2 regions of the Streptomyces sp. NPDC001714 genome follow, and region 1 is predicted to be linked to the other one. Evidence: riboswitches for the same ligand, from Rfam matches in the RefSeq annotation. Region 1 holds a riboswitch; the other holds the start of a gene.
What was found. A riboswitch is a leader RNA that binds a small molecule or an ion and turns the genes downstream of it on or off. The one in region 1 is predicted to bind glycine.

Region 1 (15,521 bases):
TTCATGGTCTTGATGACCTTGTCCAGGGACACCTTGTGGGAGCCGTCGCCGCGCATGGCCATGCGGGCCGCCGTGACCGCCTTGACCGCGGCCATGCCGTTGCGCTCGATGCAGGGGATCTGGACCAGGCCGCCGACCGGGTCGCAGGTGAGGCCGAGGTTGTGCTCCATGCCGATCTCGGCCGCGTTCTCCACCTGTTCGGGGGAGCCGCCGAGGACCTCGGCGAGCGCGCCCGCCGCCATCGAGCAGGCCGAGCCGACCTCGCCCTGGCAGCCGACCTCGGCGCCGGAGATGGACGCGTTCTCCTTGAAGAGCATGCCGATCGCGCCGGCGGCGAGGAGGAAGCGGACCACGCCGTCCTCGTCGGCGCCCGGGACGAAGTTGATGTAGTAGTGCAGGACCGCCGGGATGATGCCCGCGGCGCCGTTCGTGGGGGCGGTGACCACCCGGCCGCCCGCCGCGTTCTCCTCGTTCACGGCCATCGCGTAGAGCGTGATCCACTCCATCGCGTGCGCCAGCGGGTCGCCCTCGGCCCGCAGCTGGCGGGCGGTCACGGCGGCCCGGCGTTTCACCCGCAGCCCGCCCGGCAGGATGCCCTCCCGGGTCATACCGCGCGAGACGCACGCCTGCATCACCCGCCAGATGTCCAGCAGGCCCGCGCGGATCTCGTCCTCGGTGCGCCAGGCCCGCTCGTTCTCCAGCATCAGCGCGGAGATCGACAGACCCGTGTCCTTCGTCAGGCGCAGCAGCTCGTCGCCCGTGCGGAAGGGGTACTTCAGGACCGTGTCGTCCAGCACGATGCGATCCGCGCCGACCGCGTCCTCGTCGACGACGAACCCGCCGCCGACCGAGTAGTACGTCTTGGTGAGGAGTTCGGCGCCCTGCGCGTCGTACGCCCACAGGGTCATGCCGTTCGCGTGGTACGGGAGCGCCTTGCGGCGGTGGAGCTTCAGGTCGTCGTCGAAGGAGAACGCGATCTCGTGCTCGCCGAGCAGCGACAGGCGCTTCGTGGCCTTGATCGTCTCGATCCGGTCGTCGGCCGTCTCCACGTCCACCGTGCGCGGCGAGGCGCCCTCCAGGCCGAGCAGCACCGCCTTCGGGGTGCCGTGGCCGTGGCCGGTCGCGCCGAGGGAGCCGTACAGCTCGGAGCGTATCGACGCGACGGACTCCAGCAGGTCCTCGTTGCGCAGCCGGCGGGCGAACATACGGGCCGCGCGCATCGGGCCGACGGTGTGGGAGCTCGACGGGCCGATGCCGATCGAGAACAGGTCGAAGACCGAGATGGCCACGGGAACTCCTCCGAACAGGGTGGGGGCACACGCCATCGGGTGCCCCCACCGGGGAACTACTTGTCGAGACCGGGGTACAGCGGGTGCCTGTCGGTCAGGGCCACCACCCGGGCCCTGAGCGCCTGGGCGTCGTAGGACGGCTTCAGCGTCTCGGCGATCACGTCCGCGACCTCGGCGAAGTCCTCGGCCGTGAAGCCGCGGGTGGCCAGCGCCGGGGTGCCGATCCGCAGACCCGAGGTGACCATCGGCGGCCGCGGGTCGTTCGGGACGGCGTTGCGGTTGACCGTGATGCCGACCTCGTGGAGACGGTCCTCGGCCTGCTGCCCGTCCAGCTCGGACTCGCGCAGGTCGACGAGGATCAGGTGCACGTCCGTGCCGCCGGACAGGACGTTCACGCCGGCCTCCCGGGCGTCGGCGGCGGTGAGCCGCTCCGCCAGGATCCGCGCACCCTCCACCGTACGACGCTGGCGCTCCTTGAAGTCCTCGCTCGCCGCGACCTTGAAGGAGACCGCCTTCGCCGCGATCACGTGCTCCAGGGGACCGCCCTGGAAGCCCGGGAAGACGGACGAGTTCAGCTTCTTCGCGAAGTCCTTGCGGGCCAGGATGATGCCGCCGCGGGGACCGCCGAGGGTCTTGTGGGTGGTGGAGGTGACCACGTCGGCGTAGGGGACCGGGTTCGGGTGCAGCCCCGCCGCCACCAGGCCGGCGAAGTGGGCCATGTCGACCCACAGGTACGCCTCGACCTCGTCGGCGATCCGCCGGAACTCCGCGAAGTCCAGCTGCCGCGGGTACGCCGACCAGCCCGCGATGATCACCTTCGGCCGGTGCTCCTTGGCGAGCCGCTCCACCTCGGCCATGTCGACCAGACCGGAGTCGTCCACGTGGTAGGCGACCACGTCGAACTGCTTGCCGGAGAAGTTCAGCCGCATGCCGTGGGTCAGGTGGCCGCCGTGGGCGAGGTCCAGGCCCAGGATGGTGTCGCCGGGCTGGGCCAGCGCGAACAGGGCCGCCTGGTTGGCGGAGGCACCGGAGTGCGGCTGCACGTTGGCGTACTCGGCGCCGAACAGTTCCTTCACCCGGTCGATGGCGATCTGCTCGGTGACGTCGACGTGCTCGCAGCCGCCGTAGTAGCGGCGGCCCGGGTAGCCCTCGGCGTACTTGTTGGTGAGGACCGAGCCCTGCGCCTCCATGACCGCCAGCGGAGCGAAGTTCTCCGAGGCGATCATCTCCAGGGTGGACTGCTGGCGCACCAGCTCGGCGTCGACCGCGGCGGCTACCTCGGGGTCGAGCTCGTGCAGGGGCGTGTTCAGAACGGACATCTGTTTCTACGACTCCTAGGCCGGGGTCTGCGGCGGCTCTCAGCCGGCGGTGAAGGCGGTGTACTCGTCGGCGGAGAGCAGGTCGCCCGGCTCGTCCGTGACGCGCACCTTGAACAGCCAGCCGCCCTCGAAGGGGGCCGAGTTCACCAGGGACGGGTCGTCGACGACGTCCTCGTTGACCGCGGTGATCTCACCGGTGACCGGCGCGTACAGGTCGGACACCGACTTGGTCGACTCCAGCTCGCCGCAGGAGTCGCCCGCGGTCACCGTGTCGCCGACCGCCGGGAGCTGGACGAAGACGACGTCACCGAGCGCGTTGGCCGCGTGCTCCGTGATGCCGACCGTCGCCACGCCGTCCTCGGCGGCCGTCAGCCACTCGTGCTCCTTGCTGTAACGCAGCTGCTGGGGGTTGCTCATGGCCTGAATTCTCCTGTACGCGGGGGAGTGCTGGTGGAAGGGGGACTGCTGGGAACGTGCGTGACCAGCGGCGATGTGCGCCAGGTCACGCCCGGTGGCTGCTGCCGACGCCCGTGGGGGCGGTCACTTCCGGCGCTTGTAGAACGGCAGCGGCACGACCTCGTACGGCTCGTGACTGCCCCGGATGTCGACGCCGACGCCCGCCGTGCCCGGCGCCGAGTGCGCCGCGTCGACGTACGCCATGGCGATCGGCCTGCCCAGGGTCGGGGAGGGGGCGCCCGAGGTGACCTCGCCGATCACCTCGCCGCCGGCGACCACGGGGTATCCGGCGCGCGGGACCCGGCGGCCCTCGGCGACCAGGCCGACGAGCACCCGCGGCGGGTTCTGCTCCGCACGGGCGGCGGCCTCGGCGAGCGCCGCGCGGCCCACGAAGTCGCCCTCCTTCTCGAACTTCACCACCCGGCCGAGCCCGGCGTCGAAGGGGGTGAGGGAGGTGGTGAGCTCGTGCCCGTACAGCGGCATGCCCGCTTCGAGCCGCAGCGTGTCCCGGCAGGACAGCCCGCACGGCACCAGGCCGACGCCCTCGCCCGCCTTGGTCAGCGCCTGCCACAGCTCCACGGCGTGCTCCGGCTTCACGAACAGCTCGAAGCCGTCCTCACCGGTGTAGCCGGTGCGCGCGATCAGGGCCGGGACGCCGGCGACGGTGCCGGGCAGCCCGGCGTAGTACTTCAGCCCGTCCAGGTCGGCGTCGGTGAGCGACTTCAGGATCCCGGGCGACTCGGGCCCCTGGACGGCGATCAGCGCGTACGCGTCCCGGTCGTCGCGCACCTCGGCGTCGAACCCGGCGGAACGCTCCACGAGCGCGTCGAGGACGACCTGGGCGTTGGAGGCGTTGGCGACGACCAGGTACTCGGTCTCGGCCAGCCGGTAGACGATCAGGTCGTCCAGGATGCCGCCGTCGGCCCGGCAGATCATGGTGTAGCGGGCCCGGCCCACGCCCACGGAGGCGATGTTGCCGACCAGGGCGTGGTTGAGCAGGGCGGCGGCCTGGGGGCCGGTCACGGTGATCTCGCCCATGTGGGAGAGGTCGAAGAGCCCTGCCTTCGTCCGTACCGCGACGTGCTCGTCGCGCTCGGAGCCGTAGCGCAGGGGCATGTCCCAGCCGGCGAAGTCGGTCATGGTCGCGCCGAGCGAGCGGTGCAGGGCATCGAGCGCGGTACGGCGGGGTGCGGCGGAATCGGTACTGCTCATCGGTCGGTCGTCTCCCGAAGGTCCCAAGGGCATGACAGGCGAGGGCTGTCCTCCCCATCTGTCATCGGAACCTGAGAGGTTCGCCCTGACCACGGATGTGGTCACGGCTTGCACCTTGGGTGGAGCCACTGACACAGCGGCCCGCTTTTCAGATGTGCCTCGCCCGCGCGGTAACGGGGCCTGAGAGATTCAAGGGAGGGACTTGCTCCTTCGGCGCCCCAGCGAAGCTGGCTGGGGACTCTCCCGCGCGGATTCAAGCGGCCGGTATGCAGTTGGCGCGCACATCATTGCACGCCGCCCGGGGCCGTGGCAGGCCGGACCTGCCCCTCCGTTCTGTGACGGGCCTGTGGCAGGAAGCGGACCGAACCGCGAGACCTCGTGCATTACCTTCTCTTTACGTTAAGTGGGGAGAACCTTTCCTGAACCCCCAGGGAGGACGATCACGGTGACAAGGACCAGGGCATACGCGACGACGACGGGCCTCGCCCTGCCACGGCAGCCCGCGGCCCCGGCCCGCGAGCGGTGCGGCGAACTCCCAGCACCGGTCGTCCGCGACCTGCGCGACCGTGCCGGACACAGCCCGCACGGCCTCCTCTTCGGCCCCCGTGACCTGGTCGTGGTCACCGGGCTGCCCGGCAGCGGCAAGTCCACCCTGATGCACCGCACCGTCCAGGGCATCCGCATCGACTCCCAGGACACCCGCGACCGCTGGGACGCCCGGCTGGCCCGTCTCCTGCCGTACGCCGTCTACCGCCCGCTGGTCCGCCTCGCCCACTACGCGGGGCTGCGCCGGGCCCTGCGTTCCGGCGAGGGCGTGGTCGTGCACGACTGCGGGACCCAGGCCTGGGTGCGCGACTGGCTGGCCCGGGAGGCCCGCCGCCGCGGCGGCACCCTGCACCTGCTGCTCCTCGACGTCACGCCGGGCACGGCACGGGACGGCCAGCGCGAGCGCGGCCGGGGCGTCTCCCGGTACGCCTTCCTGCGCCACCGCAGGGCGGCCGGGCGGCTGCTGCGCGCGGCGGAGAGCGGGAAACTGCCCGAGGGCGTCGGCTCGGCGGTCCTCCTGGACCGGGAGGCGGCGGACGTCCTGCGCCGGATCGCCTTCGCGCGCTGAGACCGCGGTCGCCGGGACCGCGGTCGCCGGGGCCGCCTTTCGCGGCCCGAACCGGCTGGTGGGGTGGCTTTGTCGGTGTCACCCGCTAGCCTTTCCAGCCTCAGCAGCGGTTTCCAGCAGGCGGTAGGCAGATGGACTTCCCGGCGGACATTCCCGCGGACTTCCCGGCACAGGCGCACCCCCACCCGCACGGCGGGTGGCCCGGCAACGAACTGGAGGAGGTCCTTTCGGCCTCCCTCGGCGTGCCCGCGGCGGCGGGCCGGCTCATCGAGGTACTGGGCCGGAGTTTCCTGTGGATCCCGCTGCCCGAGGGCGGCGGCCCGCACAGCGGCCCGCTGGACCTGCCCACGACGGAGATCGCGGGCCAGGTGTACGTGCCGGTCTTCAGCTCCGAGGAGCAGTTCCGCCTGGTGGCCGGCTCCCACCTGTCGTACACCATCGCCCCGGCGGTCGAGTTCGCCCGCGGGCTGCCCCCGCAGGTCGGCATCGCCGTGAACCCCGGGGGAGTGGTCGGGGTCCCGCTGCCTCCGGAGGCGGTGGCCCAGCTCTGCCGGGCCGGCCGCACCGAACTGGACGGCCCCGCCTCCGGCGGCCGGGTCCGCCTCTTCGAACCGGACTGGCAGGACGACCCGATGGACTTCCTGGCCGCGGCGTCGGCGGAGTTCGCGGCGATCGGCGTCGTCGCCACGGCCCGCCGCTGCCTCGCCGCGATCGAGATGGCGGACCCGGTGATGTTCGTGGGCGTCGAACTCTCCCAGTGGGAGGGCGACCTGCGCGCCCTGCCCCTGGAGGCCCTGGGCAAGGCGCTGGGCCGGGCCCCGGTGAGGTGGCCGGTGAACCTGGTCCTGCTGGACGTCGCGGACGACCCGGTCGGGCACTGGATGCGGGAGAACGTGCGCCCCTTCTATCAGTACGGTCACTAGAAACGCCCCCAGGGCAGCCGACCAAGGGGCGCTGGGGGTATACCCCGGCCGAAGGCTGGGGGAGGAACCGCGCGACCAGCCACCGACTACGCGCACCCGCCGACGGACAATCGGCCCCCGCCCCCCGGGCGCATAAGCTGTCTCCAAACGCGGGGCGCCCTCCAGACGCGGGGCACCAGATGAAGGGGCGGTAACACGTGAGCGCCAGCGGCACCGCGGCGACCGGACAGGTCGAGCACATGCTGCGCCAGGTAACCCCCGGGCGCTACGACGCCTACGAGGCACTCCTCCGCGCCCTCGCCACGCCCTCCTCCGGCCAGATCTGGATGCTGCTCTGGCACGGCCAGGCCGGCTCCCCCGACGCCCAGTACGGGAACATGGAGGTCGACGGCCACGGCTACGCCCCCTGCGTGACCTCGGCCCAGGAGCTCTCCGCGAGCGGCTGGAACCGCTCGTACGAGGTGGTCGACGGCATCGACGTGGCCCGCACGCTCTACCCCGACCACTTCGGCCTCTGGCTCAACCCGCACGCCCCGGGCGGCGGCGTCGGCATCCCCTGGCTGGACCTGCGCCGCATCGCCACCGGCCTGGACCGCCAGCCGGCCGGACCGCTGCGGCTGACCGAACCGGCCATCGAGATCCCCCAGTTCTACGCCCTGCTCACGCAGAACGCCCACCGCACCCCCGCGGTGCGCTCACTGCGCCGCGCCTGGGTGCAGCCGGCCCTCGGGGCGCCGTACCTCGCGATCGGCCTGGACGTCTACGACACCTCGCCGTCGGCCGTGGACTCGGTGCGGGGCATGATGCAGCAGTCGATCGGGGCGGTGCCGGACGGGCTGCCGGTGTCGACGGTCGCGATGACCGACGAGTACGACCCGGTCGTGATGTGGATGCGGGCGACGGCACGGCCGTTCTACGACCGCGAGGCCCACGCGGCACTGCCGCCCGCCCCGGCGACGGGGTACGGGTATCCGCCGGCCCAGGGTGGTTACTGACGCGACGGGGCGCTCTTGCCTCGGGCCGGTCGGTAGGGGTTCACAAGATTTACGTAACGAACACATTTCTCCGCGCGTAGATGACGCCGGAACGTTCCGTTCCGACCGAATTCGGCGTTATGTCCCAACTGACCCGCGTCCGAGGGGCGTTACCCACTGTTCGGATAACGGAATCCCTCGGACTGCATCACGGTTGCGCATACTTTCTTCGCCAGATCTGGCGGGTGATCGCGACGACGCTGAAGACTCGCCAGTCAGACATGAGGTTGGTTTAAACCTCGTGATCGAGCAAGTCGACAAAGCCGCAATCCGCGGCTGGCGTAGGCCGGTCACCGCCGGCGAGAGGGGTCGCTCACCGTGACCGCACCGATCGAGACCACCGGGGCGGCAGCCGAGGCACAGCCGGAGGCTGTGCTGGAGGGTGCCGGTAAGGGGCAGATCGAGGGTCGTTCCCTCGGGCAGATCGCCTGGACCCGGTTCAAGAAGGACAGGGTCGCCGTGGCCGGCGGCATCGTTGTCGTTCTGCTGATTCTCGTCGCGATCCTCGCCCGCCCCATCCAGGCCCTGCTCGGTCTCGACCCCAACGCCTTCCACCAGGAGCTGATCGACGCCAACACCTCGCTGCCCAACGGCGGCTGGGGCGGCATGAGCCTCGACCACCCGCTGGGCGTGGACCCGAAGTTCGGCCGTGACATCGCCACCCGCATCCTGGAGGGCTCCTGGGTGTCGCTGGTCGTCGCCTTCGGCTCGACGATCCTGTCCAACGTGATCGGCGCGATCATGGGCGTCGTCGCGGGCTACTACGGCGGCCGGGTCGACTCGGTCATCAGCCGCCTGATGGACACCTTCCTGGCCTTCCCCCTCCTGCTGTTCGCCATCGCCATCTCCGCCACCCTCCAGGGCGGCGCGTTCGGCCTCAACGGACTGCCGCTGCACCTGAGCGTGCTCATCTTCGTCATCGGCTTCTTCAACTGGCCCTACCTGGGCCGGATCGTGCGCGGCCAGACCCTGGCCCTGCGGGAGCGCGAGTTCGTCGACGCCTCCCGCGGCATGGGTGCCAAGGGCCCGTACATCCTGTTCCGCGAGCTGATGCCCAACCTGGTCGGCCCGATCATCGTCTACTCGACCCTGCTGATCCCGACCAACATCCTCTTCGAGGCGTCCCTCAGCTTCCTCGGCGTCGGCATCCAGCCCCCGCAGGCGTCCTGGGGCGGAATGCTCCGCGAAGCGGTGACGTACTACCAGGTCGATCCCGAGTACATGATCGTGCCCGGCCTTGCCATCTTCGTGACCGTGCTGGCGTTCAACCTGCTCGGTGACGGTCTCCGCGACGCTCTCGACCCGCGCAGCCGCTGACGCCTGCTGTCACCGAGAGCCCGAAAAGTTTCCGACAATGGAGGGGAACCCGCCCATCATGCGAAGGTCAGCGCTGGCCGCGATCGCGGCCATCGGCTCCGCCACCCTGCTGGTTGCAGGGTGCAGCAAGGCCGATGACAACAAGGACGGCAACGGCGGCGGTAGCTCCGCCGCGGCCAACGCCGCTACCAAGGGTGTCGTCAACGCGTCCGACAAGAAGGGCGGGACGGTCACCTACGAGCTGTCCGACGTCCCGGACTCGTTCGACCCCGGTAACACGTACTACGCGTACATGTACAACTTCAGCCGGCTCTACGCCCGCCCGCTGATGACGTTCCAGCCCGGCCCCGGTTCCAAGGGCAACACCCTGGTCCCGGACCTCGCCGCGAGCAAGGGCGTCCCGAGCGACGGCGGCAAGACCTGGACGTACAAGCTGCGTTCGGGCCTGAAGTACCAGGACGGCACGGCGATCACGTCCAAGGACGTCAAGTACGCCGTCGAGCGCTCCAACTTCGCGCGTGACGTGCTCTCCCTCGGCCCGAACTACTTCCAGCAGTTCCTGGTCGGCGGCGACAAGTACAAGGGTCCCTACAAGGACAAGAGCGCCAAGGGCCTCGCGTCCATCGAGACCCCGGACGACACCACGATCGTCTTCCACCTGAAGCAGGCCTTCCAGGAGTTCGACTACCTGGTCTCGGCCCCGCAGACGGCCCCGGTGCCGCAGGCCAAGGACAACGGCGTCGACTACGTCAAGAACATCGTGTCCTCGGGCTCGTACCAGTTCCAGAGCTACCAGGACGGCAAGCAGGTCGTGCTGGTCCGCAACAAGAACTGGGACCCGAAGACCGACCCGCTGCGCAAGCAGCTGCCGGACAAGATCGTCGTCAACCTGAAGGTCAACGCCGAGACGATCGACAAGGACGTCCAGGCCGGCGACGCGATCGACCTCGGCGGCACGGGTGTCCAGGCCGCCACGCAGGCCCAGGTGCTCACCGACGCCAGCAAGAAGGCCAACACGGACAACACCTACGGTGGCCGTCTGGTCTACATGGCGATCAACACCAAGCTGAAGCCGTTCGACAACGTCGCCTGCCGCAAGGCCGTCGAGTACGCGATCGACAAGGTTTCGGTGCAGACCGCCGAGGGCGGCCCGATCCGCGGTGACATCGCCTCCACCGTGCTGCCCCCGGACATCCCGGGCTACACGAAGGCGGACGTCTACGCCACCACCGGCAACAAGGGTGACGTCGCCAAGGCCAAGGAGCAGCTGAAGGCCTGCGGCAAGACGTCGATCAACACCAACCTCACGGCCCGCTCGGACCGCCCGCAGGAGATCGACGCCGCCACGGCGATCATCAACTCGCTGAAGAAGGTGGGCATCAACGCCACCCTCAAGCAGTACCCGTCGGGCAAGTACTTCACCGACTACGCCGGTGTGCCGAAGTTCGACAACAAGCAGAACGTCGGCCTGATCATGATGCAGTGGGGTGCCGACTGGCCGTCCGGCTACGGCTTCCTGCAGCAGATCCTGAACGGCCAGGCGATCAGCCAGTCCGGTAACACCAACCTGTCGCAGTACGACAACAAGACGGTCAACGCTCTGCTGGCCAAGGCGATCGGTACGCAGGACGACACCGAGCGCAACAGCATCTACACGCAGATCGACAAGCAGACCATGGACGACGCCGCCCTCGTGCCGTTGACCTACTTCAAGGTCCTGCTGGCCCGCCCGACCACCTTCACCAACCTGGTCTCCACGGCGGCCTTCAGCGGCCAGTACGACTACCTCAACATCGGCGTCGCGTCGAAGTAGCAGCCCCGGAAGGCAGGTGAAGGCATTGGTGCCCGCGGGCCGTGAGGCCCGCGGGCACCAGCGCCGATCCCCGTGATCTCGTACATCCTCCGTCGGACGGTCGCAGCGGTGATCCTGCTGCTGGTCGTCTCCGCGGTCACCTTCGCCATCTTCTTCGTGCTGCCGCGGCTGGCCGGGCAGACCGCTGATCAGCTGGCGCAGCAGTACATCGGCAAGAGCCCGTCGAAGGCGGACATCGCCGCGGTCAAGCACAACCTCGGTCTGGACCAGCCCGTCTACGTCCAGTACTGGCACTTCATCAAGGGGATCGTCTCCGGCGCCACCTACGACCTGGGCCCCACCACGGTGCACTGTGACGCACCGTGCTTCGGCTACTCCTTCAAGACCCACCAGGCCGTCTGGCCGCAGCTGACCTCCCGGATGCCGGTGACCCTGTCGCTGGCCCTCGGCGCGGCCGTGCTGTGGCTGGTCTCGGGCGTGGCGATCGGCGTGGTCTCCGCGCTGAAGCCCCGCTCCTTCTTCGACCGCACCTTCATGGGTGTGGCCCTCGCCGGCGTCTCGCTGCCCATGTTCTTCACGGGCAACCTGGCGATCCTGCTCTTCACCTACCAGTGGCCGATCTTCGGCAGAACGTACGTCCCGTTGACCGAGAACCCGGCGCAGTGGGCCAACACCCTCATCCCCGCCTGGTGCTCGCTCGCTCTTCTGTACTCGGCCATCTACGCGCGGCTCACCCGCTCGGGCATGCTGGAGACGATGAACGAGGACTACATCCGCACGGCCCGCGCGAAGGGCCTGCGCGAGCGCAAGGTCGTCGTCCGGCACGGACTGCGCGCCGCGCTCACCCCGATCATCACCGTCTTCGGCATGGACCTCGGTCTGCTGCTGGGCGGCGCGGTGATCACCGAGACCGTGTTCTCGCTGCACGGTGTCGGCCAGTACGCGGTGCAGGCCATCGACGACAACGACCTGCCCCCGATCCTCGGCGTGACCCTGCTCGCCGCCTTCTTCGTCGTGATCGCAAATCTCCTGGTGGACCTGCTCTACGCGGCCGCCGACCCGCGGGTGAGGCTCTCGTGACCGAACTCTCCAAGACCGGCGCCGCCGTGGGCGAGCCCACGCCGGCCGCGCCGTCCGACGCCTTCCTCGAAGTCCGCGACCTCAAGGTGCACTTCCCGACGGACGACGGCATCGTCAAGTCCGTCGACGGCCTCAGCTTCTCGCTGGAGAAGGGCAAGACCCTCTCCATCGTGGGTGAGTCGGGCTCCGGCAAGTCCGTGACCTCGCTCGCCATCATGGGCCTGCACCGGCTCGGCGCCCGCGGCAAGAACGTGCAGATGTCCGGCGAGATCTGGCTCGGCGGCAAGGAGCTGGTGAACGCGTCCCCGGACGAGGTGCGCCGGCTCCGTGGCCGCGAGATGGCGATGATCTTCCAGGACCCGTTGTCCGCGATGCACCCGTACTACAAGGTCGGCGACCAGATCGTCGAGGCGTACCGGGTGCACCACAACGTCAGCAAGAAGGTCGCCCGCACCCGCGCCATCGAGATGCTCGACCGGGTCGGCATCCCCGAGCCCGCCAAGCGTGTCGACGGCTACCCGCACGAGTTCTCCGGCGGTATGCGCCAGCGCGCCATGATCGCCATGGCCCTGGTCAACAACCCCGAGCTGCTCATCGCGGACGAGCCGACCACCGCGCTCGACGTCACCGTCCAGGCGCAGATCCTCGACCTGATCCGCGACCTGCAGAAGGAGTTCGGCTCCGCGGTCGTCCTCATCACCCACGACCTGGGTGTGGTGGCCGAGATCGCCGACGACGTCCTGGTGATGTACGGCGGCAGGTGCGTGGAGCGCGGCCCGGTCGACGAGATCTTCGAGAAGCCGCAGCACCCCTACACCTGGGGCCTGCTGGGTTCGATGCCGCGCATCGACCGGGAGACCTCCGACCGGCTCATCCCGGTCAAGGGCCAGCCGCCGAGCCTCATCAACGTCCCCTCGGGCTGCGCCTTCCACCCGCGCTGCCCGTACGCGGACCTCCCCAAGGGGAACGTCACCCGCACGGTCCGCCCCGAGCTGGAGCTGGTCGACGGCGGCCACTGGTCCGCCTGCCACCTCTCGGCCGAGGACCGCACGCGGATCTGGACCGAAGAGATTGCGCCGAAGCTGTGAGCGACACGAAGAAGACCGATGACGCCGTCATCCCGCAGCAGGTGTCGGCTCCCGAGAAGGCCTCCGGAGACCGGGAGGTGCTGCTGAAGGTCGAGGGCCTGGAGAAGCACTTCCCGATCAAGAAGGGCATCCTGCAGCGCCAGGTCGGCGCGGTGAAGGCCGTCGACGGCATCGACTTCGAGGTGCGCAAGGGCGAGACCCTGGGCGTGGTCGGCGAGTCGGGCTGCGGCAAGTCGACCATGGGCCGGGTCATCACCCGGCTCCAGGACCCGACCGGCGGCAAGGTCACCTTCGAGGGGCAGGACATCACGCACCTGTCCACCGCGAAGATGCGCCCGCTGCGCCGCGACATCCAGATGATCTTCCAGGACCCGTACGGCTCCCTGAACCCGCGGCACACCATCGGCTCGATCGTCTCCGCGCCGTTCCGGCTGCAGGGCGTGGAGCCGGAGGGCGGGGTCAAGAAGGAGGTCCAGCGCCTCCTGGAGCTGGTGGGTCTGAGCCCCGAGCACTACAACCGCTACCCGCACGAGTTCTCCGGCGGTCAGCGCCAGCGCATCGGCATCGCCCGCGCGCTCGCCCTGAAGCCGAAGCTGGTGGTGGCCGACGAGCCCGTCTCCGCCCTGGACGTCTCGATCCAGGCGCAGGTCGTCAACCTCATGGACGACCTCCAGGAGGAGCTGGGCCTGACCTACGTGATCATCGCCCACGACCTCTCCGTCGTCCGGCACGTCTCGGACCGGGTCGCGGTGATGTACCTCGGCAAGATCGTCGAACTCGCCGACAGCACCAAGCTGTACGAGTCGCCGATGCACCCGTACACCAAGGCGCTGATGTCGGCGGTGCCGGTCCCGGACCCGAAGCGGCGCGGGCAGAAGAGCGAGCGCATCCTGCTCCGCGGTGACGTGCCGTCGCCGATCGCCCCGCCGTCCGGTTGCCGCTTCCACACCCGGTGCTGGAAGGCGACGGAGATCTGCAGGACGACGGAGCCGCTGCTCCTCGAACTCCGTCCGGGCCAGCGGGTGGCGTGCCACCACCCGGAGAACTTCGCCGACCAGGCCCCGCAGGACACCGTTCTGCTGACCGCGGCGAAGGAGGCCTCGGAGCTGGTGGGCGAGGCGGTCCTGGAGGAGTCGGCGGAGCCGGCCGAGGCCACGGAGGCCGCGACCACGGACGCTGCCGAGGGCGAGGCAGAGGCCGAGGGCGAGGCAGAGACCGAGGCAGAGGCAGAGGCCGAAGCCGAAGCCGAGACCGAAGTCGACGCAGCGACCGAAGCCGAGGCCGAGGTTGCCGAGGAGCCGGTGGCCGAAGCCGAGGCCGTCGAGGAGCCGGTGGCCGAGGCCGCCGGGAAGTCCGCGGCCGGTGACGCCACCGCCGGGTCAGAGGCGTCACAGGAGTCAACCGACAAGTAGCCCATGACACGACTTTGCAAAGTCATGTACATGTCTTAACGGGAGAGCGCAGAGTCGACCGTGTCCGTCCACTGACCGGCACGCTCGAAAGGGACGACTCATGCGCCTCTCCCGTTCGGCACGTCTGGCGGCTGTCGCGACCGCGGCAGCCGCCTCCTTCGTCTTAGCCGCCGCCCCCGCCCCCACCCCGGGCGCCGACGGCATCGGCGACCCCTACTTCCCCCAGCTCGGCAACGGCGGCTTCGACGCCCGCCACTACGACCTCGACGTGGCCTACGCCCCGGACACCGGCCGCCTCGACGGCCGTACCACCCTCACCGCCCGCGCCACCCAGAACCTCTCCTCCTTCGACCTCGACCTCCAGAAGCTGGAGGTCACGAAGGTCGAAGTCGACGGCAGACGCGCCCAGTTCACGCGCACCGGCGACGAGATCACCGTCACCCCGCGGGACGCGCTCCGCAAGGGCCGTGACTTCACCGTCTCCGTCACCTACGGCGGGATACCCGTGCCCCTCAACGGCCCCATCGTGTTCGGCTCCGACTACGGCTGGATGAAGACCGCCGACGGCGTCTTCGTCGCCTGTGAACCCAACGCCGCCTCCACCTGGTTCCCGTCCAGCGACCATCCCTCGGACAAGGCCACCTACGACATCCGGATCAAGGCGCCCCAGGGCCTGACCGGCGTCTCCAACGGCCGGCTGGTCTCGACGTACGACAAGGGCGGCTCGACGTACACCCACTGGCACGAGGGCAGGCCCATGGCGACGTACCTCGCCACCGCCACCATCGGGAAGTTCGACGTGCGGACCGGGAAGACCCCCGCCGGCACCCCGATCTACGTCGCCATCGACCCGGTCCTCGCGAACAGCAACAACGTCGACGTCTACGCCGTCACCGCCGCCGCCACCGACTACTGGTCGCAGGTCTTCGGGCCGTACCCCTTCGAGGAGACCGGGGCCATCGTCGACGACATGCCGGAGGCGGGGTTCTCGCTGGAGGTGCAGAGCAAGCCGGCCTACTCGGCGGTGCGCAGCGAGACGACGATCGTGCACGAGCTGGCCCACCAGTGGTTCGGCGACTCGGTGAGCGTGGCGCAGTGGAAGGACATCTGGCTCAACGAGGGCTTCGCCACCTACGCGCAGTGGCTGTGGGCGGAGCACCAGGGCACCAGGTCCGCCCACGACTCGTTCCTCGCCGGCTACAACTCCCGGGCCGCCGACAACCCCTTCTGGCAGATCACCGTCGCCGACCCGCAGCGCGACACCATGTTCGCCTCGGCCGTCTACCAGCGTGGCGCGATGACCCTGCAGATGCTGCGCGAACGGATCGGCGACACGGCGTTCTTCAAGCTGCTCCCGGCCTGGACGAAGCTGCACCGCTACGGAAACGCCGACACCGCCGACTTCATCCGCCTCGCGGAGAAGGTCAGCGGGCAGCAGCTGGACGACCTCTTCCAGACCTGGCT
Region 2 (15,521 bases), on a different contig from region 1:
CGCCGTACGCGGCGTACGTCCTCGCGGAGGCGGCGCACACCTCCGGGGTCACGTCGGTGGTGGTGGCGGGCGTGGTCCTGGGCGGCCGCGGCGACCGACTCACCAACGCCCGGATCAGGCTCCAGCTGCACGCCGTCTACGGAACGGTGGTGTTCCTGCTGGAGAGCGTGGTCTTCAGCCTGATAGGGCTCGCGCTGCCCGCCCAGGTGCGGGCGCTGTCCGACGGCGACCGGGCCTGGCCGCTGTACGCGCTGGCGGTGGCCGGCACGCTGATCGCGGTACGGCTGCTGTGGCTGGCGCCACTGTCGGCGGTCGTGCAGCGCAAGGGCGGCATACAGCGGCCGAACTGGCGGGTGCCGGTGGTGCTGACCTGGGCCGGCACCCGGGGTGTGGTGCCGCTGGCGGCCGCGCTGTCGATCCCGGTGGCGGCGAAGGACGGCTCGACGCTGACCGAACGGCCGCTGGTCCTCGTCCTCACCACCTCGGTCGTGGTCGTCACCCTGGTCGTCCAGGGCTTCACCCTGGCCCCGGTGGTGCGCCGCTCGGGCATCGCCCTGGAGCCCGACCACACCGAGCGTGAGGAGGCCGCGGCCCGCTGCCGGCTGGCCGACGCGGGGATCCGGCGCCTGGAGGAGCTGTCCGAGCTGGAGGCCGTACCGGACGTGGTCCTGGACCGGCTCCGGCGTGGCCTCAACGCCCGCCTCGACGACGCCCGCGACCGGCTGACCGACAGCACCGCCGAGTCGGCCGACCTGGTCTACCGGCAGCTGCGCCGCCACCTGATAGCGGTGGAGGCGGCGGAGCTGCGTCGGTTGTACGACGAGCACACGATCAGCGACACGACCCGGAGACGGCTCCAGCGGTCCCTGGACCTGGAGGAGGCGAGGCTGGCGGACGCGTAACGCTACGCCGGGGGACCGCTGGGCAGGGCTCCGTGGCGGGTTCGACGGGACCGGCCCCACGGGCGCCGCACACGTGGTCCGGCTCCGCGACGCGGCCCGCGGCAAGCAGTCCGGTGGCGCGTGAGCGGCTGAGCGCCTGAGGGTGCGCGGGAGGGACGTCGTACAGGACCCCGTGCGGAATAACGCTCGGTGTCCGGAACCCGGCACCCGCCCGCCGTCCCCCGTACAGCCCAACGTCTCCCCGCGGCCTCCGGGCCCCCCTTTCTTGATGCTCGACCACCGCCTGTCAGGGCATTCTTAACGCAAGCTTGACGCCCAGCTCCCTCCGATCCGTGGGCCCACGCGTCACTCTCTGCATACGCTGGTGCCGCCGTCCGCGTGATGGCCGGAATCGAACTGCGCCGCACCACACCGCGCCGGACACCAGGAGCCGACCCCATGGCCACGACCGAGCACCCCCCTCCCAGTCGCCTGCGCGCCTGGATGCTGGAGGGGCTGTCCGACATGGGCAAGAGCGGCGGCCACACCGGCCCTCACGCACAGCCCGAACCCGCTCACCAGGGCCAGCGCTGGTGGCGGGTGATGTGCCTGACCGGTGTCGACTACTTCTCCACCCTCGGCTACCAGCCGGGCATCGCCGCCCTGGCCGCCGGCCTGCTGTCGCCGATCGCGACCATCGTGCTCGTCATAGTCACCCTGGCCGGCGCCCTGCCGGTCTACCGCCGCGTCGCCGAGGAGAGCCCGCACGGCGAGGGCTCCATCGCCATGCTGGAGCGGCTGCTCTCCTTCTGGCAGGGCAAGCTCTTCGTACTGACCCTGCTCGGCTTCGCCGCCACCGACTTCCTGATCACCATCACCCTGTCGGCCGCCGACGCCTCCACCCACCTGGTGGAGAACCCGCATCTGACCGACGCCCTGCAGGGCAAGCAGATGATCATCACGCTGTTCCTGGTGGCCCTGCTCGGCGCGGTCTTCCTCAAGGGCTTCCTGGAGGCGATCGGCGTCGCGGTCGCCCTGGTCGGCATCTACCTCGCGCTCAACGTCGTCGTCGTGATCGTCGGCTTCTACCACGTCATCACCGCCGAACACGTGGTCACCGACTGGACCAGCGCCCTCACCGCGGAACACGGCAACGTCTTCGTCATGATCGGCGTGGCCCTGATCGTCTTCCCGAAACTCGCCCTCGGCCTGTCCGGTTTCGAGACCGGTGTCGCCGTCATGCCGCACGTCAAGGGCGACCCGGGCGACACCGAGCAGCAGCCCACCGGCCGGATCCGGGACACCAAGAAGCTGCTCACCACGGCCGCCCTGATCATGAGCTGCTTCCTGATCGCGACCAGCTTCATCACCACACTGCTCATCCCCGAGCAGGCGTTCAAGTCGGGCGGCGACGCCAACGGCCGTGCGCTCGCCTACCTGGCGCACGAGTACCTCGGCAACGCCTTCGGCACGGTCTACGACGTCTCGACCATCGCCATCCTGTGGTTCGCCGGCGCCTCCGCGATGGCCGGCCTGCTCAACCTGATGCCCCGCTACCTGCCCCGCTACGGCATGGCCCCGCACTGGGCCCGTGCCGTGCGCCCGATGGTCATCGTCTTCACCCTGATCGCCTTCCTGGTGACCTGGATCTTCGACGCCGACGTCGACGCGCAGGGCGGCGCCTACGCCACCGGCGTGCTGGTGCTGATCAGCTCCGCCGCGGTCGCGGTGACCATCGCCGCCCGCAAGGCCGGGCAGCGCAAGTGGACCATCGGCTTCGGGATCATCTCCGCGGTCTTCCTCTACACCACCGTCGTGAACGTCATCGAGCGGCCCGACGGTGTGAAGATCGGTGCCTGCTTCATCGTCGGCATCATCCTCGTCTCGCTGCTCTCCCGCCTCGCCCGCGCCTTCGAGCTGCGCGTGACGAGCGTGACCCTCGACGACATGGCGGAACGATTCATCCGCGATATGGCCAGCCGCAAGATGCGGTTCATCGCCAACGAGCCGGACCGGCGCGACAAGGCCGAGTACCGCGACAAGATCGAACAGATCCGTGCCGACAACGACATGCCCGAGCAGGAGGACTTCGTCTTCGTCGAGGTGACGGTCACCGACCCCTCCGAGTTCGAGGCGGGCCTGACCGTCCGCGGCGAGGTCCTGCACAACCGCTACCGCGTGCTGACCCTGGAGTCGGCCTCCATCCCCAACGCCCTGGCCGCGCTGCTGCTGCACGTCCGGGACGAGACCGGCTGCATCCCGCACATCTACTTCGAGTGGACCGAGGGCAGCCCGTTCGCCAACTTCCTGCGCTTCTTCCTCTTCGGCCAGGGCGAGGTCGCCCCGGTCACCCGCGAGGTGCTGCGCGAGGCGGAGCCGGACCGCTCCCGCCGGCCGCGCGTCCACACGGGCTGAGGGGCGGGCACAAAGCGCGGGACAGGGGGCGCGGGACAAGGGGTGCGGGACAAGGGCGTAAGAATCCCGTCAAGAACCGCTCCGTCCGCATAAGAACCCTGTCAGCGCTCGCCCCCGAGCCTCCACCGGCCCCTACCGTCGGCCTCATGGAGGACAGAAGACGCAGCGGCCGGGCGACCGGTGACCGCACCTGGCGCGGCAGCGCACACCTGGCCGTCGGCTCTGCCCTCGGCTTCGGCGGGCTGACGTTCCTGGTGGACTGGGACGCCGGCACCCTCACCCCGGCCCGCGCCCTGCTCTGGATGACCCTGTCGGCCGCGATCCTGGTCATGCTGCTGCCGGCCCGCGTCACGGCGGGCCCCGGCTGGCTGGCCGTGCACGGCCCGTTCCGCCGCCGTACCGTCCGCACCGACTCCCTCGTCTACGTCGGCCAGTACGGGGACGTCGCCGCGCACCTGGTCCTGCGCGACTCCCACGGCAACCGGCTGGAGCTCGACCCGGGCGTCCTGCACGCCAACCCCCTGCTCTGGCACGAACTGGACACCGGCGTCCGCCGCTCGCTGGAGCGCGGCACCCTGCGCCGGGGCACCGAGGTGCTGGCGCGGCTCGGCCACGAGATCGACGACACGAACGCACGCGCGGTTCTCGAGGCGTCCGGCCTCACCTGACCGGACACCCCACGTCCTCGTACCCCGCCACCCGGCCCTATGGTGACCGCATGCCCTCCTACACGATCGGCCAGGCGGCACGGCTGCTCGGCGTCAGCCCGGACACCGCCCGCCGCTGGGCCGACGCGGGCCGGATGGCCACCCATCGGGACGAGGGCGGCCGGCGGCTCATCGACGGTACGGACCTCGCCGCGTTCTCCGTCGAACTGGCCAAGGCCGGCACCGGCGAGGAGGACGCCTCCTACACCTCGGTCCGCAACGCCTTCCCCGGCATCGTCACCGCGATCAAGCTCGGCGACGTCGCCGCCCAGGTCGAGATCCAGGCCGGACCGCACCGGCTGGTCTCCCTCCTGACCCGGGAGGCGGTCGAGGAACTCGGCCTGGAGGTCGGCATGGAGGCCACCGCGCGGGTGAAGTCGACTAACGTGCACATCGACCGCGTCTGACGCTCGGCCGCTCAGCCGCACAGCAGCGCGGCGCTGCACGCGTGGACCCCGGCACCGGGGAGATCCGCACCCTGCGCAGCGTGCACGCCGCCGACGCGGGCAAGGTGATGAACCCGATGCAGTGCCGCGGTCAGGTGGAGGGCGGGGTGGCGCAGGCGCTCGGCGCGACCCTCTTCGAGAACGTACGGCTGGACGCGACGGGCGTACGGTTCACGGAGCTGCCGCTGACGCGCGACCGGGTGTGGCGGGCACTGGATGCCAGCCGCCGTACGCGCCGTCCACCCGTATCTCCCTGATGCCGCTGATGTGCCGGGCCCCGCAACGGTCCTGCGGCAGGACGAGTTGCGGACCCGCCCGGTCGAGCGGGGTGTCGTCGATGCCGACGCCGAGCAGCACCGGGGCGTGGGCGAAATCGGGGTCGATCTCGGCCCAGGAGAGCAGCGCGTGGTGCCCGTCGGCGCCGGAGACGGCGATCAGGAAGCGCAGCCGGTCCTTGCGCCGGCCGGGGTCGAATCCGGGTTGGGCGTCGGTGAGGACGTCGTACAGCCGCGGGCCGGTGAAGCCGTGGTGCTGGACACCGCTGGTGACGCACTCGAAGCTGACCCGCACCCGGTGCTGGGGCCAGCGACGGAGGTCGGCCACGGTCAGCCGGGCCGGTCGTGCGAGGTCTCCGGTGAGGACGAGTTCGGCGAGCGTCATGTGCGGCCACCTCCCGGATGACGGTACCCGCAGCGCGTCACCGTACAAACGCACATGCCAGCCCCAATCCGAAAGTATGCAGCTCATGCGATGTGACAGAAGACTTACGGCTGGCAATTGCGGCAGTATCATCACCACGCGGACTGATAGACAGGTCGCGGCAGGGCGCGACAGATTGTTCAGAGAATTCAGAGGAGTTCACTCGTGATGACCCGTTCCGTGCGCCGGACCCGGCGGACGCTCCAGGTGGCCGGTGCCTCGGTCGCCGCCCTGCTGGCCCTGAGCGCCTGTTCCTCCTCCGACGACGACTCGTCCGCGACGACGAAGTCGGACACGTCGTCGGCGACGCCCAAGCTGTCGGGCTCGATCACCGTGTTCGCAGCGGCCTCGCTCCAGGAGAGCTTCACGACCCTGAAGGCCGACTTCGAGAAGGCCCACCCGGGCACCACGGTCAACTTCAGCTTCGGCGGCAGTGACAGCCTCGCCGCGCAGATCACCAGCGGTGCGCCGGCCGACGTCTTCGCCGCCGCGAGCCCCAAGACCATGGCGATCGTGACGGACAAGAAGGACACCGCCACCACCCCGGCCACCTTCGTCCGCAACCAGCTGGAGATCGCCACCCTGCCGGGCAACCCCGACAGGATCTCCTCCCTGAAGGATCTCACCAAGTCCTCGCTGAAGGTCGTGCTGTGCGACAAGACGGTGCCGTGCGGTGCCGCCGCGCAGAAGGCCCTGGACGCCGGCAAGCTGAAGCTCACCCCGGTCTCCTACGAGGAGGACGTGAAGTCCGCCCTCAACAAGGTGGTGCTGAAGGAGGCCGACGCGGCGGTCGTCTACAGGACCGACGTGAAGGCCGCCGGCAGCAAGGTCGAGGGCGTGGAGTTCCCCGAGTCCGCCAACGCGATCAACGACTACCCGATCGCCCTCCTCAAGAACGCCCAGAACCCGACGGTGGCCAAGGCGTTCATCGCCCTGGTGCACTCGGCCGAGGGCCAGCAGGTGCTGAACGACGCCGGGTTCCTCAAGCCGTGACGAAAGCCGACGAGTCCGGCGTCGTGGCCGGCACCCTCACGGGCGGTCCGCGGCGCCGGCGCGTTCGGTCAGCCGTGCCGCTACCGCTCCTCCTCCCCGGAGCGGTAGCTCTGGTCTTCCTGCTCCTGCCGCTGGTCGCCCTGCTGGTGCGGGCCCCCTGGAGCAGCATGCCGTCCCTGCTGACCAGCACGGAGGTGTGGCAGGCACTCCAGCTCTCCCTGGTCTGCGCCACGGCGGCGACGGCCGTCAGCCTGGTCCTGGGCGTCCCCCTGGCCTGGCTGCTGGCCCGCACGGAGTTCCCCGGCCGGGGTCTGGTCCGCGCACTGGTCACCCTCCCCCTCGTCCTCCCCCCGGTGGTCGGCGGTGTGGCGCTGCTGCTCGCCCTCGGCCGCAACGGGGTGGTCGGCCAGTGGCTGGACGCCTGGTTCGGCGTCACCCTCCCCTTCACCACGGCGGGCGTGGTGGTCGCCGAGTCCTTCGTCGCCATGCCCTTCCTGGTGATCAGCGTCGAGGGCACGCTGCGCGCCGCCGACCCCCGCTACGAGGAGGCGGCCACCACCCTGGGCGCCTCCCGCTTCACCGCGTTCCGCCGGGTCACGCTCCCGCTCATCGCCCCCGGCATCGCGGCCGGCGCGGTCCTGGCCTGGGCCCGCGCGCTCGGCGAGTTCGGAGCGACGATCACCTTCGCCGGCAACTTCCCCGGCCGCACCCAGACCATGCCGCTCGCCGTCTACCTCGCCCTGCAGAACGACCCCGACGCGGCCATCGCGCTCAGCCTCGTGCTGCTGGCGGTGTCGATCGCGGTGCTGGCGGCGCTGCGGGATCGTTGGATGACGGCCTCATGAGGACGACCGGCTGGACGACGCCCCGATGACCGACTCACCTCCCACAGCAGCAGACGACGCACTGCCACCCCACGGACCATCAAGGTCCGCCGAGAACCCGCAGCCTGCCGACGAACGCCCGCATCCCCACCGCCCCCTCGCGGCCGCCGACAGCGCGCAGCCTCCCCACGGCCCACCCGCGGCCGCCGACGGCGCTCAGCCCCCACCGGGGCCACCCGCACCCGACACTGATAGCTGCACGGGTGGTGCGGGTGGGAACCCCAATCCGGCCGAAGGCCGGGTACCAACCACCCACCCGCACTCGGCGACGCACGGCCTCCACGCCCACCTCGTCGTCACCCGCTCCACCTTCCACCTGGACATCACCCTCACAGCCGCCCCCGGCGAGGTCGTCGCCCTCCTCGGCCCCAACGGCGCGGGCAAAACCACCGCCCTCCGCGCCCTCGCCGGCCTGACCCCCCTCACCACCGGCCACCTCCACCTCGACGGCACGGAGTTGAATCGCACGCCCCCCGAATCCCGCCCGGTGGGCGTCGTCTTCCAGGACTACCTCCTCTTCCCCCACCTCACGGCCCTCGACAACGTCGCCTTCGGCCCCCGCTGCCAAGGCATGGCGAAGGCCGAGGCCCGTACCCAGGCGGCCGCCTGGCTGGACCGTATGGGCCTCGCCGAACACGCCGGCGTCAAACCCCGCCGCCTCTCCGGCGGCCAGGCCCAGCGCGTCGCGCTGGCCCGCGCCCTGGCCACCCGCCCCCGCCTGCTGCTCCTTGACGAACCCCTCGCCGCCCTCGACGCCCGCACCCGCCTGGAGGTACGGTCCCAACTCCGCCGCCACCTGGCCGAGTTCGAGGCGGTCGCGGTCCTGGTCACACACGATCCGCTGGACGCCATGGTGCTGGCCGACCGCCTGATCGTCATCGAGGACGGCCGGGTCGTCCAGGAGGGCACGCCCGCCGACATCGCCCGCCACCCCCGCACCGACTACATCGCCCACCTGGTCGGCCTCAACCTCTACCGGGGCCGGGCCGAGGGCCACACGGTCCAGCTCGCCGCGGGCCCCGCGATCACCACCACCGAAGTCCTCGCCGGTGACGTCTTCGTCGCGTTCCCGCCGAGCGCCGTCACCCTCTTCCGGGACCGTCCCACGGGCGCCAGCGCCCGCAACCTCTGGCGCTGCGAGGTCGCCGGCCTGGAGACCCACGGCGACCAGATCCGCGCCGACCTGACCGGCGAACTCGCCCTCGCCGCCGACCTCACCACGGTCGCCGCCGCAGAGCTGGACCTGCACCCGGGCGCCACGGTCTGGGCGACGGTGAAGGCGACCCAGACACACGCCTACCCGGCGTGAAAGCAGGAGGCCCCGCCGAAGCGGGGCCTCCCTCACACCCTGTGCATCAGTCCTCGTACGCGTCCAGCGGCGGGCAGGAGCACACCAGGTTCCGGTCGCCGAAGGCCTGGTCGATCCGGCGCACCGGCGGCCAGTACTTGTCGGCGGCGGACACCCCGGCGGGGAAGACGGCCTCCTCCCGGCCGTACGCGTGCTTCCACTCGCCGCCCAGCGCGCCGGCGGTGTGCGGAGCGCCGCGCAGCGGGTTGTCGTCGGCGGGCCACTCCCCCGCCCCGACCTTGTCGATCTCCGCCCGGATGGCGATCATCGCCTCGCAGAACCGGTCCAGCTCGCCGAGGTCCTCGGACTCGGTCGGCTCGATCATCAGCGTGCCGGCCACCGGGAAGGACATCGTCGGCGCGTGGAACCCGTAGTCGATGAGCCGCTTGGCGACGTCGTCGACGCTCACTCCGGTCGCCTTGGTCAGCGGCCGCAGGTCGATGATGCACTCGTGCGCGACCAGCCCACCGGGCCCGGTGTAGAGCACGGGGAAGTGCGGCTCCAGCCGCTTCGCGACGTAGTTGGCGCTGAGCACGGCCACCTGCGTGGCCCGCTTCAGCCCCTCGCCGCCCATGAGCCGGACGTACGCCCACGAGATCGGCAGGATCCCCGCGGACCCCCACGGCGCGGCCGAGATGGGCCCCACGCCCGTCTCCGGCCCGGCGGCGGGCTGCAGCGGGTGGTTCGGCAGGTACGGCGCCAGGTGGGCCCGTACGGCAACCGGACCGACACCCGGACCGCCGCCGCCGTGCGGGATGCAGAAGGTCTTGTGCAGGTTGAGGTGGGAGACGTCGCCGCCGAAGTGCCCCGGCTTGGCGACCCCGACCAGGGCGTTGAGGTTGGCACCGTCGACGTACACCTGGCCGCCGGCCTCGTGCACCTGCGCGCAGATGTCGGCGACGTGCTCCTCGAAGACCCCGTGCGTGGACGGGTAGGTGATCATCAGCACGGCGAGCTCGTCACGGTGCTGCTCGATCTTCGCCCGCAGGTCGGCGACGTCGATCTCGCCGTCCTCGGCGGTCTTCACGACGACGACCTTCATGCCCGCCATCACGGCACTCGCGGCATTGGTCCCATGGGCGGACGACGGGATCAGGCACACGGTCCGCTGCGCGTCGCCGTTGGCGCGGTGGTACGCGCGTACGGCGAGCAGCCCGGCGAGCTCGCCCTGCGATCCGGCGTTGGGCTGCAGCGACACCTTGTCGTACCCGGTGACCTCGGCGAGCCGCTCCTCCAGCTCCCGGATCAGGGTCAGGTAGCCCTGCGCCTGCTCGGCGGGCGCGAACGGGTGCAGCTGGCCGAACTCGGGCCAGGTGACCGGCTCCATCTCGGTGGTCGCGTTGAGCTTCATGGTGCAGGAGCCCAGCGGGATCATGCCGCGGTCCAGCGCGTAGTCCCGGTCGGCGAGCCTGCGCAGGTAGCGGAGCATCGCGGTCTCGGAGCGATGCTGCTGGAAGACGGGGTGGGTGAGGTAGCCGTCGGCGCGCAGCAGCGCCTCGGGCAGCGTGTCCTCGGTGACGGCGTCCAGTTCCTCGACGTCGCCCTCGACGCCGAAGGCCGTCCACACGGCGCTCAGCTGGGCGCGGGTGGTGGTCTCGTCGCAGGCCATGGAGACGTGGTCGGCGTCGACGAGCCGCAGGTTGACACCGCCCTGGCGGGCGGCGGCGACGATCTCGGCGGCCTTGCCGGGCACGCGCGCGGTGAGGGTGTCGAAGTAGGCGGCGTGGACGATCTCGACCCCGCCGGCCGTGAGGCCCGCGGCGAGGATCGTGGCGTAGCGGTGCGTGCGCTGCGCGATGGTCTTGAGGCCCTCGGGCCCGTGGTAGACGGCGTACATGCCGGCCATCACGGCGAGCAGCACCTGCGCGGTGCAGATGTTGCTGGTGGCCTTCTCCCGCCGGATGTGCTGCTCACGGGTCTGCAGCGCCAGCCGGTACGCCTTGTTCCCGTCCGCGTCCACGGAGACGCCCACGAGCCGCCCGGGCAGGCTGCGCGCGAACTTCTCGCGCACCGCCATGTAGCCGGCGTGCGGCCCGCCGAAGCCCATCGGCACACCGAACCGCTGGGTGGTGCCGACGGCGATGTCCGCCCCGAGCTCCCCGGGCGAGGTCAGCAGGGTCAGTGCGAGCAGATCTGCGGCGACGGTGACGAGCGCGCCGGCTTCGTGCGCCTGCTCGACGACGGCCTTGACGTCGCGTACGGCACCGGAGGCGCCCGGGTACTGGATCAGCACGCCGTTGATCTCACGCCCGGCGAGGTCCGCCGGAATACCGTCGGCGAGATCGGCGACCACGACCTCCACGCCCGTCGGCTCGGCCCGGGTCTGGATCACGGCGATGGTCTGCGGCAGCGCGTCCGCGTCGACGACGAAGACGCCCTTCTTGTTCTTGCCCATGCGCAGCGACAGGGCCATGGCCTCGGCGGCGGCCGTGCCCTCGTCGAGCAGCGAGGCACCGGAGGTGGGCAGCCCGGTGAGGTCGGCGACCACGGTCTGGAAGTTCAGCAGCGCTTCCAGCCGGCCCTGGGAGATCTCCGGCTGGTACGGCGTGTAGGCCGTGTACCAGGCGGGATTCTCCATCACGTTGCGCAGGATGACGGGCGGCGTGAAGGTCCCGTAGTACCCCAGGCCGATCATCGAGTCGAGCACCTGGTTCCGGTCGGCCAGCGACCGCAGCTCGGCCAGCACCTCGGCCTCGGTCCGGGCGCCGGGCAGCTCGAGCCGGTCGGCGTTCTTGATCACGTCCGGCACGGCGGCGGCGGTCAGCTCGTCCAGCGAGCCGTAGCCGACCTGGGCGAGCATCTTGGCCCGAGCCTCGTGGTCGGGGCCGATATGGCGCTGCTCGAAGGGAATACCCTGCTCGAGATCGGAGAGCGGAATGCGCTGGGCGGTCATTGCGGAGGCCTCCTGGTCTGACGCGACCTTCGAGGGGTACCCCGGCACGGGTACCCCGACGGCCTCCCCCTCTGTCATCTGACCTGAGAGCTTCGCCAGTGCGCCCTTGCGGACCACCGGCTTTCACCGTCGGTGAGAGCGGACGCCGTCGACGTCCGCCCTGCTTTCCAGAGTGACCTCGTCCGTGCGGTACGTGAGCCTGAGAGATTCCGGGGAGGATTTGCTCCTTCGGCGCCTCCGGTTGCCCGAAGGACTCTCCCGCACGGGGTCAGCAGCCGACTGCCAGCCTACCAGCGAGGGCAACGCACGGGCCTTCGAGTGGCCGCCTCCTTGAATGTGCTCTTTTGTAGTGCTTACGGATGAGTTGCGACCAAGTGGAGGGCCCGTGCAGACCGACATCGATCCGCGCAACCTGATCGGCCGCAAGGCGTTCGACCGCAACGGCACGAAGATCGGCACGATCGACGAGGTGTACCTCGACGACGCGACGGGCGTGCCGGAGTGGGCGGCCATACGCACCGGCCTGTTCTCCCGGGACGCCTTCGTCCCCCTGGAGCCCAGCGAACTGGTCGAGGGCACCCTGCAGGTCCCCTTCGACCGCGCCCTGATCAAAGACGCCCCCGACTTCGGCGTGGGCCGCCACCTCTCCCCGGAACAGGAACTCCAGCTCTACCACCACTACGGCCTGGACACGACCGCCGCACCGCGGGCCCATCCGGACCACGACTTCGGCAAACTGGCGGGAACCGAGGACGCGGGGGCGTGAGGCCGACGCCGGGTGCGGTCGTGGTTCGGCTGCGGGCGGGTGGGGGCTGGTGGTCGCGCAGTCCCTCCCCCAGTCTTCGGCCGGGGGTACCCCCAGCGCCCGTGACGGGACGCGGCTGGGCAGCGCCCCACATCGCCCCGGGCAGCGTCGCAGCTACTCGGCCGCGGGCAGGCGTGCCTCCCCCAGTACCTCAAGGGCCTGGGAGGTGCCCCCAGGCGGCACGGGTGGGCGATGGGGGTCCCCCCGCGCGAGCGAAGCCGAGCGTGGGGGAGGCACCCGGCCAGCGCCGGTAAGCGTCCCCACCCCGACCCCCACCCCGACCCCAGCCCCAGCCCCAGCCCACGGTCACGTGCGCACCCCGTCCACCGAAATCCCCGGCACCAGCGGCAACGGATCAGCCGGCTCCAGCTCAGGGTCGTCGACCCGAAACGTCCGCACTCTCCCGGGCCCCGCCGCCCCCGGCGTCTCGAACCGCACCGTCACCCGCCCCAGCCCACTCCCCTGCACCCATCCGTGTCCGTACTCGGCGTGCCGCACATCGTGCCCCGCGGGCCACCGCCGCTCGGCGACCGCCTCCTGCTCGGCGACCGGCTCCGCGACGTCCTCCTCCGCCGAAGACTCGGCCGCCCCCTCCGCCCCCGCCGCCGCCTGCGCGAACAGGTCCTCCTGCGTGTAGTCGGCCAGCCCCGAGACCCCCACCCCCAGCAGTCGCACACCCCCGGTCGTGTCCACCGAGTCCAGCAACCGCGCGGCCGCCTCCCGCACCACCGCCGGGTCGTCGGTCGGCCCTCTGAGCGTCTCGGACCGGGTGAGCGTCGAGAAGTCGTACCGCCGCACCTTCAGCACGATGGTCCGCCCCGACAGTCCGGCCCCGCGCAGCCGCCGCACGCACCGGTCGGCCAGCCGCTGCACCTCGAGGCCCACCCGCAGCCGGTCGTGGATGTCCACGTCGTAGGTGTCCTCGACCGACACCGACTTCGTCTCCCGCTCGGCGACCACGGGCCGCTCGTCGTGCGCGAGCGCCATCGCGTACAGCGCGTGCCCGTGAGCCTTGCCGAGCAGCCGTACCAGCTCGTCCTCCCCCGCCTCGGCGATCTCGGCGACCGTGGTGATCCCGGCCCGCCGCAGATGGTCCCCCGTCGCCGGCCCCACCCCCGGCAGGGTCCGCACCGTCATCGGCCCCAGCATCGCCCGCTCCGTACCCGGCTCGATCAGCACCAGCCCGTCCGGCTTGGCCTGCTCGGAGGCGATCTTCGCGAGCATCTTTGAGGCGGCGAGCCCGACGGACCCGGAGAGCCCCGTGACGGCCCGTATGTCCGCGCGCAGCCTCTCCCCCACCAGCCGCGCCGACGCCGCGTCCCAGGCCACCTCACCGGCCTCCAGATCCACGAACGCCTCGTCCAGGCTGAGCGGCTCCACCAGCGGCGAGAGCCCCCGCAGCAGCCCCATCACCTGCTCACTGATCGACCGGTACAGCCCGAAGCGCGGCACCAGATACGCGGCGTTCGGCGCCAGCCGCCGTGCCTGCCCCATCGGCATCGCGGAGTGCACCCCGAACACGCGGGCCTCGTACGACGCGGTGGCCACCACACCGCGCGGTCCGAGCCCGCCCACGACCACCGCCTTCCCGCGCAGGCTCGGCTTGGACGCCTGCTCCACCGAGGCGAAGAAGGCATCCATGTCGAGATGCAGGATCGTGGGCGCGTCTCTCACATCTCCGATGCTGCACCACACCACTGACAATGCCCCGGCACGGACCCGTGCCGGGGCATCGGAAGAAGTCCAGGGGCCCTCGGGCCAGGCTTTCAGACCGCCCGGTTGCGCCGCCGGGCCAGTTCGTCGGCGGGGTTGTGGCCGACGAGCGTCTCCCCGGTGTCGACCCGCTCGCCGTGCAGCTGGGAGAGCGCGCTCTCCACGTCCCGCCACACCACGCCGACCGCGATCCCGAAGATGCCCTGACCGCCCTGGAGCAGGGCGTGGACCTCGTCGGGCGAGGTGCACTCGTAGACCGTGGCGCCGTCACTCATCAGGGTCATGCGCTCCAGGTCACGGAAACCGCGTTCCCTCAGATGCTGGACGGCGGTGCGGATGTTCTGGAGAGAGACCCCGGTGTCCAGGAACCGCTTGACGATCTTCAGGACGACGACGTCCCGGAAGCTGTACAGACGCTGGGTGCCCGACCCGTAGGCGGGCCGCACGCTGGGCTCGACCAGGCCGGTGCGGGCCCAGTAGTCGAGCTGCCGGTAGGTGATGCCGGCCGCCGCACAGGCCGTGGGCCCGCGGTAGCCGATCTCCTCGGTGGCCATGGACGCCGCCCCTCCGCCGCTCGGCACTGCGGTCGGCCGCTGCGGAGCGTGACCGGCAGTGCTGCTGTGAAGCGGGGACGGACCGCTCTCCCCGAAACCGCGTCCGGGGGCACCCCCAGCCAAACCGTCGCCGCTGCTTCTCACGCCGACCTCCGTCCTTGACCTGCCTTCTCGACGGTAGGCAGTCACCAGGGGTGCGTCAACGATCGCCACACTCGGCACGCCGAGTGATAATCACCCTAGGAGTGGTTTCCCGTGCCCCACCGCGGGGAAAGGCTAGCCGAATGCTCTGGCAGGAAGCCGTAGGACGCTCTCAATGGCCGCTGGCAATTGCCCATGAGTTTCGGCCGTGACCAGCTGCAAACCGGCCCATCACCGACCTTCCGGTGGGTGACGGGCCGCTCTGGTCCCTCACTGGCTGCTGGTGCCGAAGTCCTCGGGCGAGATCTGGTCGAGGAACTCGCGGAACTTCTCCACCTCGTCCTCCTGCTCGTCCGGGATCGCGATGCCCGCGTCGTCCAGCACCGTGTCACTGCCGTAGATCGGCGTTCCGGTGCGCAGCGCCAGCGCTATGGCGTCGGACGGACGGGCGCTCACCTCGACCCCGCTGGCGAAGACCAGCTCCGCGTAGAAGACGCCCTCACGCAGGTCCGTGATGCGCACTTCGGTGAGCTCCTGGCCGACGGCTTCCAGCACGTCCTTGAACAGGTCGTGGGTCAGCGGCCTGGCAGGCGCCATGCCCTGCTGGGCGAACGCGATCGCCGTCGCCTCCCCCGGCCCGATCCAGATGGGGAGGTAACGGTCGCCTCCCACTTCGCGCAGGAGCACGATCGGTTGGTTGGAGGGCATTTCCACCCGGACACCTACGACATCGAGCTCGTTCACACAGCAACCCTAGGCCGTGCCCGGGACGTTTGGGTAGTCGGGCCGGGAACGCGCGCCCGATCCGGCCTCGGCGCGGGTCCTGTCGTGGTACTCACGGCAGCCGTACCCCGAGCGCGGTCTGCACCAGCGCGGAGTGCAGCTTCACCGTGAGCGCGGCCAGCTCCTTCGTACGGGCCTCCGCATGGGCCCTGGTCTGCGGGTTGCGGTGCCGCTTGAGCGGCGCCACCACCTGGTCCACCAGGCCGGCCTCCCGGTCGGCGGCGGCCTTCATCACCCGCAGATGGCGCGGCTCGATCCC

Region 2: another riboswitch for glycine. It lies ahead of gcvP (aminomethyl-transferring glycine dehydrogenase); the one in region 1 lies ahead of gcvT (glycine cleavage system aminomethyltransferase GcvT).

What each region holds. Positions count from the first base shown of each region.
Region 1 is NZ_JBIAUL010000019.1:63,203-78,723, forward strand. It holds gene ACFY0P_RS39040 (L-serine ammonia-lyase) at 1-1,289, opposite strand, end outside; gene glyA (serine hydroxymethyltransferase) at 1,346-2,608, opposite strand; gene gcvH (glycine cleavage system protein GcvH) at 2,648-3,025, opposite strand; gene gcvT (glycine cleavage system aminomethyltransferase GcvT) at 3,149-4,276, opposite strand; glycine riboswitch at 4,435-4,532, opposite strand; gene ACFY0P_RS39060 (AAA family ATPase) at 4,716-5,390, shown strand; gene ACFY0P_RS39065 (enhanced serine sensitivity protein SseB) at 5,522-6,313, shown strand; gene ACFY0P_RS39070 (enhanced serine sensitivity protein SseB C-terminal domain-containing protein) at 6,511-7,308, shown strand; gene ACFY0P_RS39075 (ABC transporter permease) at 7,666-8,664, shown strand; gene ACFY0P_RS39080 (ABC transporter substrate-binding protein) at 8,702-10,477, shown strand; gene ACFY0P_RS39085 (ABC transporter permease) at 10,550-11,557, shown strand; gene ACFY0P_RS39090 (ABC transporter ATP-binding protein) at 11,554-12,645, shown strand; gene ACFY0P_RS39095 (ABC transporter ATP-binding protein) at 12,642-14,057, shown strand; gene ACFY0P_RS39100 (M1 family metallopeptidase) at 14,158-15,521, shown strand, end outside.
Region 2 is NZ_JBIAUL010000032.1:58,562-74,082, forward strand. It holds gene ACFY0P_RS47195 (Na+/H+ antiporter) at 1-902, shown strand, start outside; gene ACFY0P_RS47200 (APC family permease) at 1,341-3,296, shown strand; gene ACFY0P_RS47205 (hypothetical protein) at 3,443-3,964, shown strand; gene ACFY0P_RS47210 (molybdopterin-binding protein) at 4,015-4,410, shown strand; partial or broken gene ACFY0P_RS47215 (molybdopterin cofactor-binding domain-containing protein) at 4,452-4,706, shown strand; gene ACFY0P_RS47220 (molybdopterin-dependent oxidoreductase) at 4,621-5,109, opposite strand; gene modA (molybdate ABC transporter substrate-binding protein) at 5,317-6,141, shown strand; gene modB (molybdate ABC transporter permease subunit) at 6,138-6,986, shown strand; gene ACFY0P_RS47235 (ABC transporter ATP-binding protein) at 7,012-8,334, shown strand; gene gcvP (aminomethyl-transferring glycine dehydrogenase) at 8,381-11,266, opposite strand; glycine riboswitch at 11,444-11,537, opposite strand; gene ACFY0P_RS47245 (PRC-barrel domain-containing protein) at 11,652-12,032, shown strand; gene ACFY0P_RS47250 (DNA polymerase IV) at 12,378-13,745, opposite strand; gene ACFY0P_RS47255 (MerR family transcriptional regulator) at 13,838-14,482, opposite strand; gene ACFY0P_RS47260 (bifunctional nuclease family protein) at 14,750-15,223, opposite strand; gene ACFY0P_RS47265 (MerR family transcriptional regulator) at 15,315-15,521, opposite strand, start outside.